DNA from 3 places in the Streptomyces sp. 351MFTsu5.1 genome. Region 2 is predicted to be linked to each of the others. Evidence: riboswitches for the same ligand, from Rfam matches in the RefSeq annotation. Region 2 holds a riboswitch; each other region holds the start of a gene.
What was found. A riboswitch is a leader RNA that binds a small molecule or an ion and turns the genes downstream of it on or off. The one in region 2 is predicted to bind thiamine pyrophosphate.
Positions count from the first base shown of each region.

Region 1: it holds a riboswitch for thiamine pyrophosphate, as region 2 does, so the genes downstream of both, H295_RS0128580 (thiamine ABC transporter substrate-binding protein) here and thiO (glycine oxidase ThiO) in region 2, are expected to answer to the same signal.
Region 3: it holds a riboswitch for thiamine pyrophosphate, as region 2 does, so the genes downstream of both, thiC (phosphomethylpyrimidine synthase ThiC) here and thiO (glycine oxidase ThiO) in region 2, are expected to answer to the same signal.

Region 1 is NZ_KB911788.1:122,672-127,826, forward strand. It holds gene H295_RS0128565 (hypothetical protein) at 1-119, shown strand, start outside; gene H295_RS0128570 (hypothetical protein) at 144-392, shown strand; gene H295_RS47260 (hypothetical protein) at 559-1,140, shown strand; gene rlmN (23S rRNA (adenine(2503)-C(2))-methyltransferase RlmN) at 1,311-2,417, shown strand; TPP riboswitch at 2,441-2,548, shown strand; gene H295_RS0128580 (thiamine ABC transporter substrate-binding protein) at 2,545-3,630, shown strand; gene H295_RS0128585 (ABC transporter permease) at 3,663-5,155, shown strand, end outside.
Region 2 is NZ_KB911783.1:146,098-151,252, reverse strand. It holds gene H295_RS0121580 (Rv2175c family DNA-binding protein) at 66-437, opposite strand; gene H295_RS0121575 (NAD(P)/FAD-dependent oxidoreductase) at 764-1,981, opposite strand; gene H295_RS0121570 (hypothetical protein) at 2,014-2,364, opposite strand; TPP riboswitch at 2,417-2,529, shown strand; gene thiO (glycine oxidase ThiO) at 2,527-3,684, shown strand; gene thiS (sulfur carrier protein ThiS) at 3,681-3,881, shown strand; gene H295_RS0121555 (thiazole synthase) at 3,885-4,679, shown strand; gene pknB (Stk1 family PASTA domain-containing Ser/Thr kinase) at 4,825-5,155, shown strand, end outside.
Region 3 is NZ_KB911776.1:197,135-202,289, forward strand. It holds gene H295_RS0104315 (membrane protein) at 1-347, shown strand, start outside; gene H295_RS42755 (DUF4240 domain-containing protein) at 583-927, shown strand; gene thiC (phosphomethylpyrimidine synthase ThiC) at 1,012-2,847, opposite strand; TPP riboswitch at 2,840-3,029, opposite strand; gene H295_RS42765 (YibE/F family protein) at 3,869-5,128, shown strand.

The sequences.
Region 1 (5,155 bases), on a different contig from region 2:
ACGCGACCGTGACGCTGCTGCGCGGCCCCGGTGAGAGGAAATGGGGGTCGTTCGTGATCGGACCGTTCATCCTCGCGGTCGGGCTCGCGATCGGGTACGCCGGTGTCGCGCTGGTCTAGGACGGGACAGCGAGGGGAGGGTCGATGATCCTCCTCGCGGCCGTGTTCACTCCCAGCCAGCACCATCCCCTCACGTGGGCCGACTTCTTCGGGTACCTGCTGTTGCTGGCCGGTACGGCCGCCGCCCTGATCGGCGGGTACGCGGCGATCAGCACCTACCGGAGCCTGGATCCCTCCCGCCGACGCGGCCAGATCCTGCCGGTCACCCTCACCGGCGGCTGCTTCGTGATCGCCGGCCTGGCGGTCGCCGCCTTCGGCGTGTGGATCTTCTGAACGTCCAGGTCGTTCGTACACAGACGGGATGCGAGCTGGGGACAGTGGTGGTGGGCCGGTCGAGATGTGATGGCGCCGTCGTGGGTATGGGTCCCGAACGTAGGAAGGGAACCGATGAACGGCCGGCGCCGGCAAGCCTTATGGCGGGTCAGATGGGATGTCAGAAATGGATGCAGGGCTCGCAGCTGTACTGGGTGCTGCCGTAGGGGCTATAGGCACTGGAGGTGCAGGCATCGGGGCTGCACTTCTGGCCCGCTCACAAGCGCGCTCTCAGCTTCAGGCCGAACACGCGCGAATTCTCAGAGAGCCAAGGAAAGTCGCCTACCTCGCACTCGCGGAGGAAGTGATCAAGGATTACAACAAACTAGTCACGGCCACTAGTAGCCTCCAGGTCGTTGCTGGAAACAGATATCCCACGGCCTTCGAAGACAGGATGAGGGCTGCTCGGGAAGCCTACGATTCCACGCGTTTGGACGACCACTCTCACGGCCATCGCTATGCACAGGTTGCTGTCGAAGGACCGCCAAAGGTAACGCAGGCAGCTGCGGACTGCCGGGTAGCGTTCTTGGAATTCAAAGCTAAAGTCCATGAGTGCCTCGTCCAGTTCCGACGCGACGGCGGTGGTACCCCGGAGGCAATAGCTTCGCTGAATGAGTTGAGCCAGAAATTTCACACGGAGTACTTGGCTTTTGTTCACGCTGCTGCTTCAGCGATCGCTGTCGATGGGTTGAACACCTTTCCGGAATAGCGTGTCCATTCGCACCCCCGGAGCAATTGTTCCACTCGTAGAGCAAGCGCCCTGAGCCGTCCCTGGGCCGTCCGAAGCCGACCGACGCCAACAGTCGGCCCCCGCAGGTGACCACCCCCACCCCGCTCCGGCCTGGGCCCCCGGCGATGATCTGCCACACTGGAAGGGTTATGCCTGCACCCGGAGAACTCACTTTCGTCGCCCCCCGCGGAGCCAAGAAGCCGCCGCGGCATCTCGCTGACCTCACTCCTGTCGAGCGCAAGGAGGTGGTGGCCGGGATCGGGGAGAAGCCTTTTCGGGCCAAGCAGCTCTCGCAGCACTACTTCGCGCGGTACGCGCACGACCCCGCGGAGTGGACCGACATCCCCGCCGGCTCGCGCGAGAAGCTCCGGGAGGCGCTGCTTCCCGAGCTGATGACCGTCGTACGGCATCTGTCGACCGACCAGGGGACCACGCGCAAGACGCTGTGGCGGCTGTTCGACGGGACGCTCGTGGAGTCCGTGCTGATGCGGTACCCGGACCGGGTGACCATGTGCATCAGCTCGCAGGCCGGCTGCGGGATGAACTGCCCGTTCTGCGCCACCGGGCAGGCCGGTCTTGACCGGAACCTGTCCACCGCCGAGATCGTGCACCAGATCGTCGACGGCATGCGGGCGCTCCGGGACGGGGAAGTGCCGGGCGGGCCCGCGCGGCTCTCCAACATCGTCTTCATGGGCATGGGCGAGCCGCTCGCCAACTACAAGCGCGTGACGCAGTCCATCCGCGCGCTCACCGACCCCGCCCCCGACGGGCTCGGGCTCTCGCAGCGCGGTATCACCGTGTCCACCGTGGGGCTCGTGCCCGCCATTCACCGGTTCGCCGACGAAGGGTTCAAGTGCCGGCTCGCGATCTCCCTGCACGCTCCTGACGACGAGCTGCGCGACACCCTCGTCCCCGTGAACACGCGGTGGAAGGTGCGCGAGGTCCTCGACGCCGGGTTCGAGTACGTCGAGAAGAGCGGGCGGCGGCTCTCCATCGAGTACGCGCTGATCCGGGACATCAACGACCAGGCCTGGCGCGGTGACCGGCTCGGCCGGCTGCTCCGGGGCAAGCCCGTGCACGTGAACCTGATTCCGCTGAACCCGACCCCGGGCTCCAAGTGGACCGCCTCGCGGCCCGAGGACGAGAAGGCCTTCGTCGAGGCGATCGCCGCGCACGGCGTGCCGGTGACCGTCCGGGACACCCGCGGCCAGGAGATCGACGGGGCCTGTGGCCAGCTCGCGGCCACCGAGCGGTAGTCTGGCGACTGTACGTACACCTTCATATCCGACAGGGGAGCGCAACAGCGCTGAGAGTGCGGCAACCGGGCCGCAGACCCTCTGAACCTCGCCCAGGTCATTCTGGGTAGGAAGTTCGGTCATCACCGTGAACAACAAGAAGCTTTTCGCTGCCGTCGTGGGCCTCGGTCTCGTCACGCTGTCCGCGTGCGGGTCCTCGTCCTCCTCCGACTCCTCCTCCGGCTCCGGCAGCACCGGCTCCAAGACCGTCACCCTCGTCAGCCACGACTCCTGGGCCGTCTCCAAGGGCGTCCTCGCCGACTTCGAGAAGAAGTCCGGCTACAAGGTGAAGGTCCTGGAGGACGGCGACGCCGGGCAGGCCGTCAACAAGGCCATCCTCACCAAGGACAACCCGCAGGGAGACGTCTTCTTCGGCGTCGACAACACCCTGCTCTCCCGGGCGCTCGACAACGGCCTCTTCCAGCCGTACGAGGCGAAGGGCGCCGGCACCATCAAGGCGGGGTACCGCGTCGACGGGGACAAGGTCACGCCCATCGACACCGGCGACATCTGCGTCAACTACGACAAGGCGTGGTTCAGCGAGCACAAGCTCCAGCCGCCGACGTCGTACGACGACCTGGTCAAGCCCGCCTACAAGAACCTCCTCGTCACCGAGAACGCCTCCACCTCCTCCCCGGGCCTCGGCTTCCTCCTCGGGTCCGCCGCGAAGTACGGGGACGAGGGCTGGCAGGGCTACTGGAAGAAGCTCAAGGCCAACGGCGTCAAGGTCGTCGACGGCTGGGAGCAGGCCTACAACGAGGAGTTCTCCGGGTCGGCCGGCGGCAAGAAGGCCAAGGCCGACCGGCCGCTCGTCGTCTCCTACGCCTCCTCGCCGCCCGCCGAGGTGATCTACGCCGACCCGAAGCCGGCCACCGCGCCCACCGGAGTCGCCGACGGCACCTGCTTCCGGCAGATCGAGTACGCGGGGCTGCTCAGCAACGCCAAGAACACCAAGGGTGGCAAGGCGTTCCTGGACTTCCTGCTCACCAAGGAGTTCCAGCAGGACATGCCGCTCAACATGTTCGTCTACCCGGTCGTGCAGGGCGCCCAGGTGCCGGCCGAGTTCACGAAGTACGGTCCGCAGGCCAAGGATCCCGAGACCATGGACCCGGCCAGGATCGCCGAACACCGTGACGACTGGGTCAAGTCGTGGACCTCGCTCGTCCTCAGGTGAGCCGGAGGGGCGCGGCGGCACGGCTCGGCCTGATGGCCGTGCCCGTCGCGTTCTTCGCCGTCTTCTTCGCCTTGCCCGTCGCCGCGATCGTCAGGCGTGGCCTCGACACGGACGGGAGCTGGCAGTTCGGCCGGATCACCGACGTTCTCGGTCAGCCGGACATCCGGCACGTCCTGTGGTTCACCACCTGGCAGGCGCTCGTCTCCACCGCGCTCACGCTGCTGGTCGCGCTCCCCGGCGCGTACGTCTTCGCGCGCTTCGACTTCCCCGGCAAGCAGATCCTGCGGGCCGTGGTCACCGTGCCCTTCGTGCTGCCGACCGTCGTGGTCGGTACGGCCTTCCTGGCCCTGGTCGGCCGGGGCGGGTTGCTGGACGAGTGGTGGGGCGTACGGCTGGACACCACCGTGTGGGCGATCCTGCTCGCGCACGTCTTCTTCAACTACGCGGTCGTCGTACGGACCGTCGGCGGACTGTGGGCGCAGCTGGACCCCCGGCAGGAGGAGGCCGCGCGGATGCTGGGCGCGTCCCCGCTCACCGCCTGGCGCAAGGTCACCCTCCCCGCGCTCGGGCCCGCCGTGGCCGCCGCCGCGCTGATGGTCTTCCTGTTCACCTTCACCTCCTTCGGTGTGGTCCAGATCCTCGGCGGCCCCACGTTCTCCACCCTCGAGGTGGAGATCTACCGCCAGACCTCCGAGATCTTCGACCTCTCCACGGCCGCCGTGCTGACGATCATCCAGTTCGTGGCCGTGGGCGCGGTCCTCGCCCTGCACGCGTGGACCGTACGGCGCAGGGAGAGCGCGCTCCGGCTCGTGGACGCGTCCGTCACCGCCCGGCGGCCGCGCGGCGCGGGGGAGTGGGCGCTGCTGGCCGGGGTCCTCGCGGTCGTCGCCGTCCTCCTGGTGCTGCCGCTCGCCGTGCTGGTGCAACGCTCCCTCGGCGCCCCCGACTTCGGCTACTACCGGGCGCTCACCCACAGCGACGGCGGGGTCTTCCTCGTCGCGCCGATCGAGGCGATCGGGAACTCGCTGGAGTACGCCCTCGCCGCGACCGTCATCGCGGTGGTGGTCGGAGGGCTCGCGGCGGCCGCGCTGACGCGACGGGACGCGGGGCGATGGGTACGGGGCTTCGACGCGCTGCTGATGCTGCCGCTCGGGGTGTCCGCGGTGACCGTCGGCTTCGGGTTCCTGATCTCCCTCGACGAGCCGCCGCTGGACCTCCGACAGTCCTGGATCCTGGTGCCGCTCGCGCAGGCGCTGGTCGGGGTGCCGTTCGTCGTACGGACCATGCTGCCCGTGCTGCGGGCGGTGGACCACCGGCTGCGGGAGGCCGCGGCCGTGCTCGGGGCCGCGCCCTGGCGGGTGTGGCGGGAGGTCGACCTGCCCATGGTGCGGCGGGCGCTGCTGATCGCGGCGGGGTTCGCGTTCGCCGTGTCGCTGGGCGAGTTCGGGGCGACCGTCTTCATCGCACGGCCCGACAACCCGACCCTGCCGGTCGCCGTGGCCCGGCTGCTGGGCCGTGCCGGTGA
Region 2 (5,155 bases):
GGTGTACGGGCCGTGCTCGACCGCGGCCTCTGTGCGGGCCCGGCCCGTACGCCGGTGCTGTCAGGTCAGACGGCGAGCGCCTGGGCCCGTCGCTTCACCTCCGTGCCGCGATTCTCGCTCAGGGCCTGCGCGGGGGTGCCGGGCAGGCTGTCGTCGGGGGTGAAGAGCCACTCCAGCATCTCTTCGTCGGTGAAGCCGTCGTCCCTCAGGAGCGTCAGGGTCCCGGCCAGCCCCTTGACGACCTTCTGCTCGGCCGTGTCGATGAAGGCGGCGGGGACGTGCAGCGCGCGGTTCTCACCACGGCGTACGGCGATGAGCTGGCCCTCCTTGACCAGCTGCCGCACCCGCGTCACCTCGACGTCGAGCAGCTCCGCGATGTCGGGGAGGGTGAGCCAGGCGGGGACGAGTGCATCGGTCTTTGCGTCAATCTCGGTCACGGGATCAAGCGTGCCATCCCGCACTGACAGTCGGAAGCCGGGGCGCCTCCGGCGGGGGAACGGGGGCGGGTTTCCTGGCGTCGACGACACCATCCGGACGCCGTGCCGACACGGGGACGCCGGGGGCCGGGCCGGTACGCGATCCCGAGCGCCTGGCCCACGCGGAGACCCCGGGAGCGGGCCGGCAGCGGAGACCGGGAGCGGGCCCGGCGCAGGCGGGAAGGTTCGACACCCGCCACCACGCGGCCCCCCGAGTTCAGGGCCACCCTCAGGGCCACCCGCGGATCAAGCCCGGCGGGCCGCCCCAGGCCGTCCGCCTCCGCGCCCTACCCCTTCGCCGCCGCCTTCAGCGGCCTCGCCGGGTCCGTCAGCAGGTCCGGGTCCATCTCGGTGCCCGCGTCGATCAGGCGGCGGCCCTGCGCCAGGTCGCGGGGGCGGCCGACCGCCAGGAGGGCGACCAGGCGGTTGTCCCTGAGCCAGCACACGGACCAGGCGGGGCCGGACGGCTCACCGCGCCACAGGGTCGTGTCGGCGGACATGTGGTGGCCGGCGTACTGGACGAAGCGGCCGAACTGCTCGGACCAGAAGTACGGGACCGGGTCGTAGACCGCGGAGGTCTCGCCCAGGACGGCCGCGGCGACCGTGCGGGGTCCCTGGAGGGCGTTGTCCCAGTGGTGGACCATCAGCCGTTCGCCGTAGCGCCCCGAGGGGAAGGAGGCGCAGTCGCCGACCGCGTAGACGTCCGGCGCGGAGGTGTGCAGCCGTTCGTCGGCGACGACCTCGCCGTGCGCGCCGAGTTCGATGCCCGAACCGGCGAGCCAGGCCGTGGCGGGCCGGGCCCCGATACCGACCACGACGGCCCCCGCGGGCACCCGGGTGCCGTCGTCCAGGACGACCTCGCCGGGCTCGACGGACACCACGCGCGCGTGGGTGCGCAGTTCGGCCCCCGCGTCGGCGTACCAGGACGTCATCGGGGCGGCCACCTCCGCGGGCAGCGCGCCGGCGAGCGGCCGGTCGGCGGCTTCCACGACCGTCACCGCGCAGCCCGCCTCGCGCGCGGCGGTGGCGAACTCGGCGCCGATCCAGCCCGCGCCGACGACCACGATGTCGTGCTGCCGGGCGAGCACGGGGCGCAGCCGTTCGGCGTCGTCCAGGGTGCGCAGCAGATGTACGCCGGGCACGCCCTCGGTGCCGGGCAGCCGGATCGGCTCGGCGCCGGTGGCGAGGACCAGGACGTCGTACGGCACGGGCCCGGCCTCGGTGTCCAGCTCGTGCGCGTCCGGGCGCACGCCCAGCGCCTCGCGGCCGAGCAGCAGTTCGATGCCGAGGGCCTCGAAGTCCACGTCGAAGGCGGAGCCCTCGGCCTTGCCCAGCAGGACGGCCTTGGAGAGCGGCGGCCGGTCGTACGGCTGATGGGGTTCCGCGCCGATCACCGTGACGGTGCCCTGGAAGCCCCGTTCGCGCAGGGCGACCGCGGTCTGCACCCCGGCCATGCCCGCCCCGACCACGACCACCCGCTGCTGCGCCTGTGTCTGCTCGGTCATTTGATCACCCTAGCCACCTGACATTCAGTCAGTCAGGAGTCGTGCCGAGTGACCTGCTCCACAATGCTGGTCCCGCTGCCGGGCTGCGACTCCCACTGCCAAGTCTCCTCCAGCCGCACCCGGCCGTCGGGCAGGTCGACGACCGTGGAGAGGCAGTGGCCGGAGGACGTCGACCCGTCATGCCTGAGCTGGACGTAGCGGAAGTCGAGGCGGTCCCCCGCGCGCGTGCCGACCAGATGCCCGCGTACCACGTCACCGCCCGCGTACTCGGCCCAGATCCGCCCGTCCTCCTCGTGGTAGGTGAACCGGGTGCCGGTGCCCACCTGACCTGGGGCCTGGTCGGCGACCGGGGCGAGGACGAGGTTGTCGAGCGAGCGTGCCACGGAGAGAGGCTCCCTTACTGAGACGTGCGGGGTCGGGCTAGGGTGGCCAACGTAGAGCACTCGCGGGAGCCCGGACGCACCGGGCTGAGAGGGAGGCTGGCCGGCCTCCGACCGTACGAACCTGATCCGGGTCATGCCGGCGAAGGGAGGGGCTGGACGCCCATGTCCTCACGTACGTCAGACGTCCTCGTCGTCGGGGGCGGCATCATCGGCCTGGTCACGGCCTGGCGGGCCGCGCAACGCGGTCTCCGCACGGCCGTGGCGGACCCGGAACCGGGCGGCGGGGCCGCCCAGGTGGCCGCCGGGATGCTGGCCGCGGTCACCGAACTGCACTACGGCGAGCAGACCCTGCTCGGCCTGAACCTCGCCTCGGCCCACCGCTACCCCGACTTCGCGGCCGAGCTCACCGAGCTGACCGGCCACGACCTCGGCTACCGCAGGTGCGGCACGCTGGCCGTGGCGCTGGACGCCGACGACCGCGCCCATCTGCGCGAACTGCACGCGCTCCAGCGGCAGTCGGGCCTGGAGTCGGAGTGGCTGTCGGGGCGCGAGTGCCGCCGCCTGGAGCCGATGCTCGCGCCGGGGGTGCGGGGCGGGCTGCGGGTGGACGGTGACCACCAGATCGATCCGCGCCGCCTCACGCGCGCGTTGCTGGCCGCGTGCGAGCGGGCGGGCGTGGTCTTCCACCGCGCGTGGGCGGAGCGCCTGCGGGTCGTCCGGGACCGGGCCGCCGGGATCACCACGACGGACGGCGACGAACTGGACGCGGGCCAGGTCGTGCTCGCCGCCGGGAGCCTGAGCGGCCGCCTGGAAGGAGTCCCCGAGGCCCTCCTGCCCCCTGTGCGGCCCGTGAAGGGCCAGGTGCTGCGCCTGACCGTGCCGCCCCGGTACGCGCCCTTCCTGAGCCGTACCGTGCGGGCCGTCGTGCGCGGCAGCCAGGTCTACCTCGTGCCGCGCGAGAACGGCGAGCTGGTGATCGGCGCGACCAGCGAGGAGCTGGGCTGGGACACCACGGTGACCGCGGGCGGGGTGTACGAACTGCTGCGGGACGCGCACGAACTGGTCCCCGGCATCACCGAGCTGCCCCTGACGGAGACCCGCGCGGGACTGCGCCCGGGCTCCCCCGACAACGCTCCCCTGCTCGGCCCGACGGACCTGCCCGGCCTGCTGCTCGCCACCGGGCACTACCGCAACGGCGTGCTGCTGACCCCGGTCACCGGGGACGCGATGGCCCATGTCCTTGCGACCGGTGAACTCCCGGAGGTGGCCCGTCCGTTCACGCCGGGCCGGTTCCGTCAGCGGGTGGAGCAGCCGGCATGAACATCTCCGTCAACGGGGAGCCGCGCCGGTTCGCTCCCGGTACGGCTCTGGACGCCGTCGTACGGGCCCTGACCTCGGCGCCCTCCGGGGTCGCCGCCGCGCTCAACGAGACCGTCGTACCGCGCACGCAGTGGCCCTCGACGACCCTCGCCGAGGGGGACCGCGTGGAAGTCCTCACCGCCGTCCAAGGAGGCTGACCCATGGCCGACGATCCCTTTGTCATCGGCGGTACGTCGTTCTCGTCCCGGCTGATCATGGGCACGGGCGGGGCGCCCAGCCTGGACGTCCTGGAGCGGGCGCTGGTCGCCTCCGGGACCGAGCTCACGACGGTCGCGATGCGGCGGGTGAACCCGTCGGTGCACGGCTCGGTGCTGTCCGTCCTGGAGCGGCTCGGCATCCGGGTGCTGCCCAACACGGCGGGCTGCTTCACGGCCGGCGAGGCGGTTCTCACGGCCCGTCTCGCGCGCGAGGCGCTCGGCACCGACCTGATCAAGCTGGAGGTCATCGCCGACGAGCGGACCCTGCTCCCGGACGGCGTGGAGCTGCTGGACGCGGCCGAGACCCTGGTCGACGACGGCTTCACGGTGCTGCCGTACACGAACGACGACCCGGTGCTGGCCCGCCGTCTCGAGGACGTGGGCTGCGCGGCGATCATGCCGCTCGGCTCCCCGATCGGCTCCGGGCTCGGCATCCGCAACCCGCACAACTTCCGGCTGATCGTCGAGCACGCGCGGGTGCCGGTGATCCTGGACGCGGGGGCGGGTACGGCGTCCGACGCGGCCCTGGCGATGGAGCTGGGGTGCGCGGGGGTGATGCTCGCCTCGGCGGTGACGCGGGCGCAGGAGCCGGAACTGATGGCCCGGGCGATGCGGCACGGCGTGGAGGCGGGCCGGCTGGCGTACCGGGCGGGGCGGATCCCCCGCCGGCACTTCGCGGAGGCGTCGTCGCCGGCGGAGGGCCTGGCCGCACTGGATCCGGAGCGGCCGGCCTTCTGAACCGGATGCGGTCCGTCCGGACTCTGAACACACGTTCGACCGCGGACTCGGGCAGGTGCGACCTCCGTCACAGCTCGGCTCCAGTACCGCCCCTGTTCCGGCCGAACCCGATCGGCTGTCAGCCGTGGCTCGTAGACTCGCCTGCGTGGATACGACCCTTCAGGACCCGCTGGTCGGGCAGGTGCTCGACGGCCGCTACCGCGTGGACGCGCGGATCGCGGTCGGCGGGATGGCCACGGTCTACCGGGCCCTGGACACCCGTCTGGACCGCGTGCTCGCGCTCAAGGTGATGCACCCCGCGCTCGCGGCGGACGGGATTTTCGTCGAGCGGTTCATCCGGGAGGCCAAGTCCGTCGCCCGACTGGCCCACCCCAATGTGGTGCAGGTCTTCGACCAGGGCACCGACGGGTCGTACGTCTATCTCGCCATGGAGTACGTGGCCGGCTGCACCCTGCGTGACGTGCTGCGTGAGCGCG
Region 3 (5,155 bases), on a different contig from region 2:
TGGTCGCCGCGGGCGGCCTGCTGATCACCGCGCTGCGCAACCGCCCCACGCCCGACACGGCGTACGGCGAACTCACCGGGGAGGTGGCCCGGGCCAGGGACGCCTGGCGGGAGGCCCTGCTGGAACGCGGTCTGCTGCCCTTCCTCAGAGATGCCCTGGCCGACCCCGGCTCCGCCGCGCTGCACCACACGGCACCGCCGGCCCCGACCAGCCGTATGCCCAACCTGGGCTACGACCGCCCCGGGTTCAGCAGCCCCGACGACGGAGCCTCCGGCGCCCGCCCGAGCTTCACCAGCCCGGACTACACGAGCCCGGACTTCGGGGGGCCGGAACACCAGCCGGACTGACACCGCCCGGCAGAGCCCCTCGGCTTGCGTTCCCACGACGTGCTCACAGGGGAGCGCAAGCCGGATGCGGGGTGAGGCGGGGCAGGAGGTGAAGCAGGGGCGACCCTCACTACGCACGTTGACACTGTCCTGCGCTGATTGTCAGACCGGGACGGCACAGTGCGGCCCCATCAACAGACACCGGTTCCGGCCACCATCGAGTCTGGGCGGCGGCGGCTGCTCCGACGACAGCTTCATGGACTTCCGAGCCGGAGTGATCGCGTCCGGGCGGGACTGGTACGAGCGCACCGCCCAGGACCCCGACAGCCTCGCGGAGCACCCCGATGTCGTCGAGGCAGCGAACGCACGGGGTGACGAAGCCCTGTTCCACGAGGACGTGAACTACGCGGCCAGGGACGCCTTCGAACGCCTTGCAGGCAGCGCGGACGCCTTCGACGAGGCCTGGGCGACGTACCGGCCGGCCGACGGGCAGGACAACGAACCCACGGACATGGGAGAGGACTTCGACTTCGACGATCCGGAGGAGATGCATCGCCGTCTGCCCCGGCTCGCACGACTCTTCCTCGCGGAGCGCGACTGACCGGACGACCCGACTGAACCGGACGAGCAGGGCGGCCCGCGACGCCGCACAGTCGCGGGTGCGGGCCGTCCTGCCGGAGCGGGACTAATCCGCCAGCGGCAAGTACACCCGGTTCCCGCTCGCCGCGAACTCCTTCGATTTCTGCAGCATTCCCTCGGCGACCTCCTCGGGTGAGGCTCCTTCGGCCGCCGCCCCGCCGAACCGTTCGTTGATGCTCTGGCTGATCTTCATCGAGCAGAACTTCGGTCCGCACATGGAGCAGAAGTGGGCCGTCTTGGCCGGCTCCGCCGGGAGGGTCTCGTCGTGGAACTCACGGGCCGTGTCCGGGTCCAGAGCGAGGTTGAACTGGTCCTCCCACCGGAACTCGAAGCGGGCGTCGGACAGGGCGTCGTCCCAGTCCTGCGCCCCGGGATGCCCCTTGGCGAGGTCCGCCGCGTGGGCGGCGATCTTGTAGGTGATGACACCGGTCTTGACGTCGTCCCGGTTGGGCAGACCCAGGTGCTCCTTGGGCGTGACGTAGCAGAGCATCGCCGTGCCCCACCAGGCGATCATCGCGGCGCCGATGCCGGAGGTGATGTGGTCGTACGCCGGCGCGACGTCGGTGGTCAGCGGGCCGAGCGTGTAGAACGGCGCCTCCTCGCAGATCTCCTGCTGAAGGTCGATGTTCTCCTTGATCTTGTGCATCGGGACATGTCCCGGGCCCTCGATCATGGTCTGTACGTTGAATCGCTTGGCGATCGTGTTGAGTTCCCCGAGCGTCCTCAACTCCGCGAACTGCGCCTCGTCGTTGGCGTCCGCGATCGAGCCGGGCCGCAGACCGTCGCCCAGCGAGTAGGTGACGTCATAGGCGGCGAGGATCTCGCACAGTTCCTCGAAGTTCTCGTAGAGGAACGACTCCTTGTGGTGCGCGAGGCACCAGGCGGCCATGATCGAACCGCCGCGCGAGACGATCCCGGTCTTGCGGTTCGCCGTCAGCGGTACGTACGGCAGCCGCACGCCCGCGTGGACCGTCATGTAGTCCACGCCCTGCTCGGCCTGCTCGATGACCGTGTCCTTGTAGATCTCCCAGGTCAGCTCCTCGGCCCGGCCGTCGACCTTCTCCAGCGCCTGGTAGAGCGGCACCGTGCCGATCGGGACGGGGGAGTTGCGCAGCACCCACTCACGGGTGGTGTGGATATTGCGGCCGGTGGAGAGGTCCATGACCGTGTCGGCGCCCCAACGGGTCGCCCAGGTCATCTTCTCGACCTCCTCCTCGATGGAGGACGTCACCGCGGAGTTGCCGATGTTGGCGTTGACCTTCACCAGGAACCGCTTGCCGATGATCATCGGCTCGATCTCCGGGTGGTTGACGTTCGCGGGCAGCACCGCACGCCCCGCCGCGATCTCCTCACGGACCACCTCGGGCTCCACGTTCTCCCGGATGGCCACGTACTCCATCTCCGGAGTGATCTCCCCCCGGCGGGCGTACGCGAGCTGGGTGACTGCACTGCCGTCACGACTACGCCGAGGAAGGCGGGGTCGGCCAGGGAACACCGCGTCGAGGTTGCGCAGGTTGCCGCCGCGCGGGGAGGTGTGCTTGATCCCGTCGTCCTCGGGGCAAACGGGACGGCCCGCGTACTCCTCGGTGTCCCCGCGGGCGACGATCCAGTTCTCCCTGAGCGGGTCGAGCCCCCGGCGGACATCGGTCTCGGTGAGCGGATCGGTGTACGGGCCCGAGGTGTCGTACAGCGTGACCGACTGCCCGTTGGTGAGGTGCACCTGGCGGACCGGCACACGCAGGTCGGGGCGCGAGCCCTCGACATACGCCTTGTGCCAGCCGATGGACTTCCCGGCCTCCGTGGGGGGTTGTGCTGGGCTTTCACCCTCGATGGACTGTTCGTCCTGGTTGGAGGCAGGCGTGCGTGCGTCCTTGATGGTCATGAGACCTACTCCCTACGCCGGCATTACCCGGTAACAGGTTCGGCGGTCGACGCAGCGGCTTCCGTCTGCCGACGTTTCGTGGGGAACGTCACTCTCGCGTGAGGACGTTCCACGTGAAACATCGCTGGGACGGAGGTCAGCGCCCTCTCAGCCCGGTGCTCCGAGCTCCCGCGTGTACAAAGGTGCCACCACGCTAGCGTCAATTCGGGCGCGGTGAACAGGGGGCCCCTTTCGTTCTTGCGATGATCGGGCGGTGACCACGACACATCAGCCCCCGTACCCGCCTCCCGAGCCGCAGCGCCGACCGGGCTCCGGAAACGGCCCCGGAGACGGACCGGGAAGCGGCGGCCCCGGAGACGGTCCGGGAGGCGGCCCCGCGGTCGGCAACGGTCGTACGGGCGCGCCGGATTCTGGAGGCTGGGACGCTTTCGGGCACGGGCGGCCACAGGGGCGTGGGCAGGGATCCGGCCAGGGGCTTGGCGGGCCTGGCCAGGGGCCTCGCGGGCGGGACCAAGGGCTTGGCGGGCCTGACCAAAGGCAGAGTCCCGGGCAGGCGGGTCCTGGGCGTGCTCCGGGCTATCCGCAGGGCTACGGGTCGGGAGCCGGTCACGGGCAGGGGCAGCGCCCCGGGTATGGCTCCAACGGCCGCGGCGAAGGTTTCGGTGGCGGCCACGACCGTGGCGAGGGGTTCCAGGACGGGCACGGTCACGGCGAAGGCTTCGGTGACGGCCTCGGTCACAGCGAGGGCTTCGGGGGCAACGGCCACGGCAGCACCCACGCCCCCCATGACGGTCACGGACACCATCCCGGCGCCCCTGGACACGACCACGGCCACGGCCACGGGGACAGGGGCGATGGAGGCAGCGGAGACGGAGGCAACGGCGGTGGCGGCGGCGGTGGTGGTCACTCGCACGGCCACAGTCACAGCCACGGTCCGGCGACTCCCGTCTCCAAGCATCTGCGGAAGGTCATCGCGGCGATCCTGATCCCCTTCGCCGGGGCCGTCGTCGTCGGACTCGCGGTGCTGTGGCCCGGTGGCGCCCCGGCGCACGAACGCACCGGGGTCGGTTTCGACCGGCAGACCCAGCAGGCCACGGTCACCAAGGTCGTGAGTGTCAGCTGCAAGTCGGTGAACGCCGGAGGGCAGACCCCGACCGGGGACACCTCGACCGCTGAGGGCTCCTCCGCCGAGCAGCAGGCGAAGGGCAGCTGCAAGAAGGCGACGATCCGGGTCGACACCGGCGACGACAAGGGCCGCACCTTCACGGAGATCGTCCAGCCGGACCAGTCACGGCAGCTGGACGAGGGCGAGAAGGTCGTGGTCGCGTACGAGCCCTCGGCGCCCAGGGACCTTCAGTACTCGGTCGCCGACGTCAACCGCAGGTTCCCGATGGGGCTGCTCGCCGGCATCTTCGCGCTGGTCGTCGTGATCGTGGGGCGGTTGCGCGGTGTCATGGCGCTGGTCGCCCTGGCCATCAGCTTCCTGCTGCTGAACTTCTTCGTGCTGCCCGCGATCCTCCAGGGCTCGAACCCGCTGGTCGTGGCGGTGGTCGGGGCCAGCGCCATCATGCTGATCGCCCTCTACATGTGCCACGGCCTGTCGGCCCGGACGTCCGTGGCGGTACTGGGCACGCTGATCTCCCTGCTGCTGATCGGCGTCCTCGGCTCGCAGTTCATCGGCTGGGCTGCGCTGACGGGCAACACGGACGACAACACCGGTCTGATCCACGGGCTGTATCCGTCGATCGACATGAGCGGTCTGCTTCTCGCCGGTGTCATCATCGGCTCGCTCGGTGTCCTCGACGACGTGACGGTCACCCAGACGTCGGCGGTGTGGGAACTGCACGAGGCCAACCCGACCATGGGCTGGCGAGGCCTGTACCGCGCCGGTATCCGTATCGGCCGCGATCACATCGCCTCCGTCGTCAACACCCTCGTGCTCGCCTACGCGGGTGCCGCACTGCCGCTGCTGCTGCTCTTCTCGATCGCCCAGTCAAGCGTGGGCACGGTCGCCAACAGCGAGTTGGTGGCGGAGGAGATCGTGCGCACCCTGGTCGGCTCGATCGGGCTGGTCGCCTCGGTTCCGGTCACCACGGCTCTCGCGGCCCTGGTGGTCTCGGCCGACCGGCCGGGGGCGGAGGCAGCGGGAGCAGGGGTAGGAGGGTCCGCGACGGCACCCCCTGCACCGGCACCAGCACCAGCGACAAGTGTGAGCGCGGGGACGGCCGACGCCCGTCCGACTCCGGCCCGTGGCGGGAAGGGTCGCCGCCGGAGGCACTGAGCGGCCGCGACAACCCGGCAGGCCCGC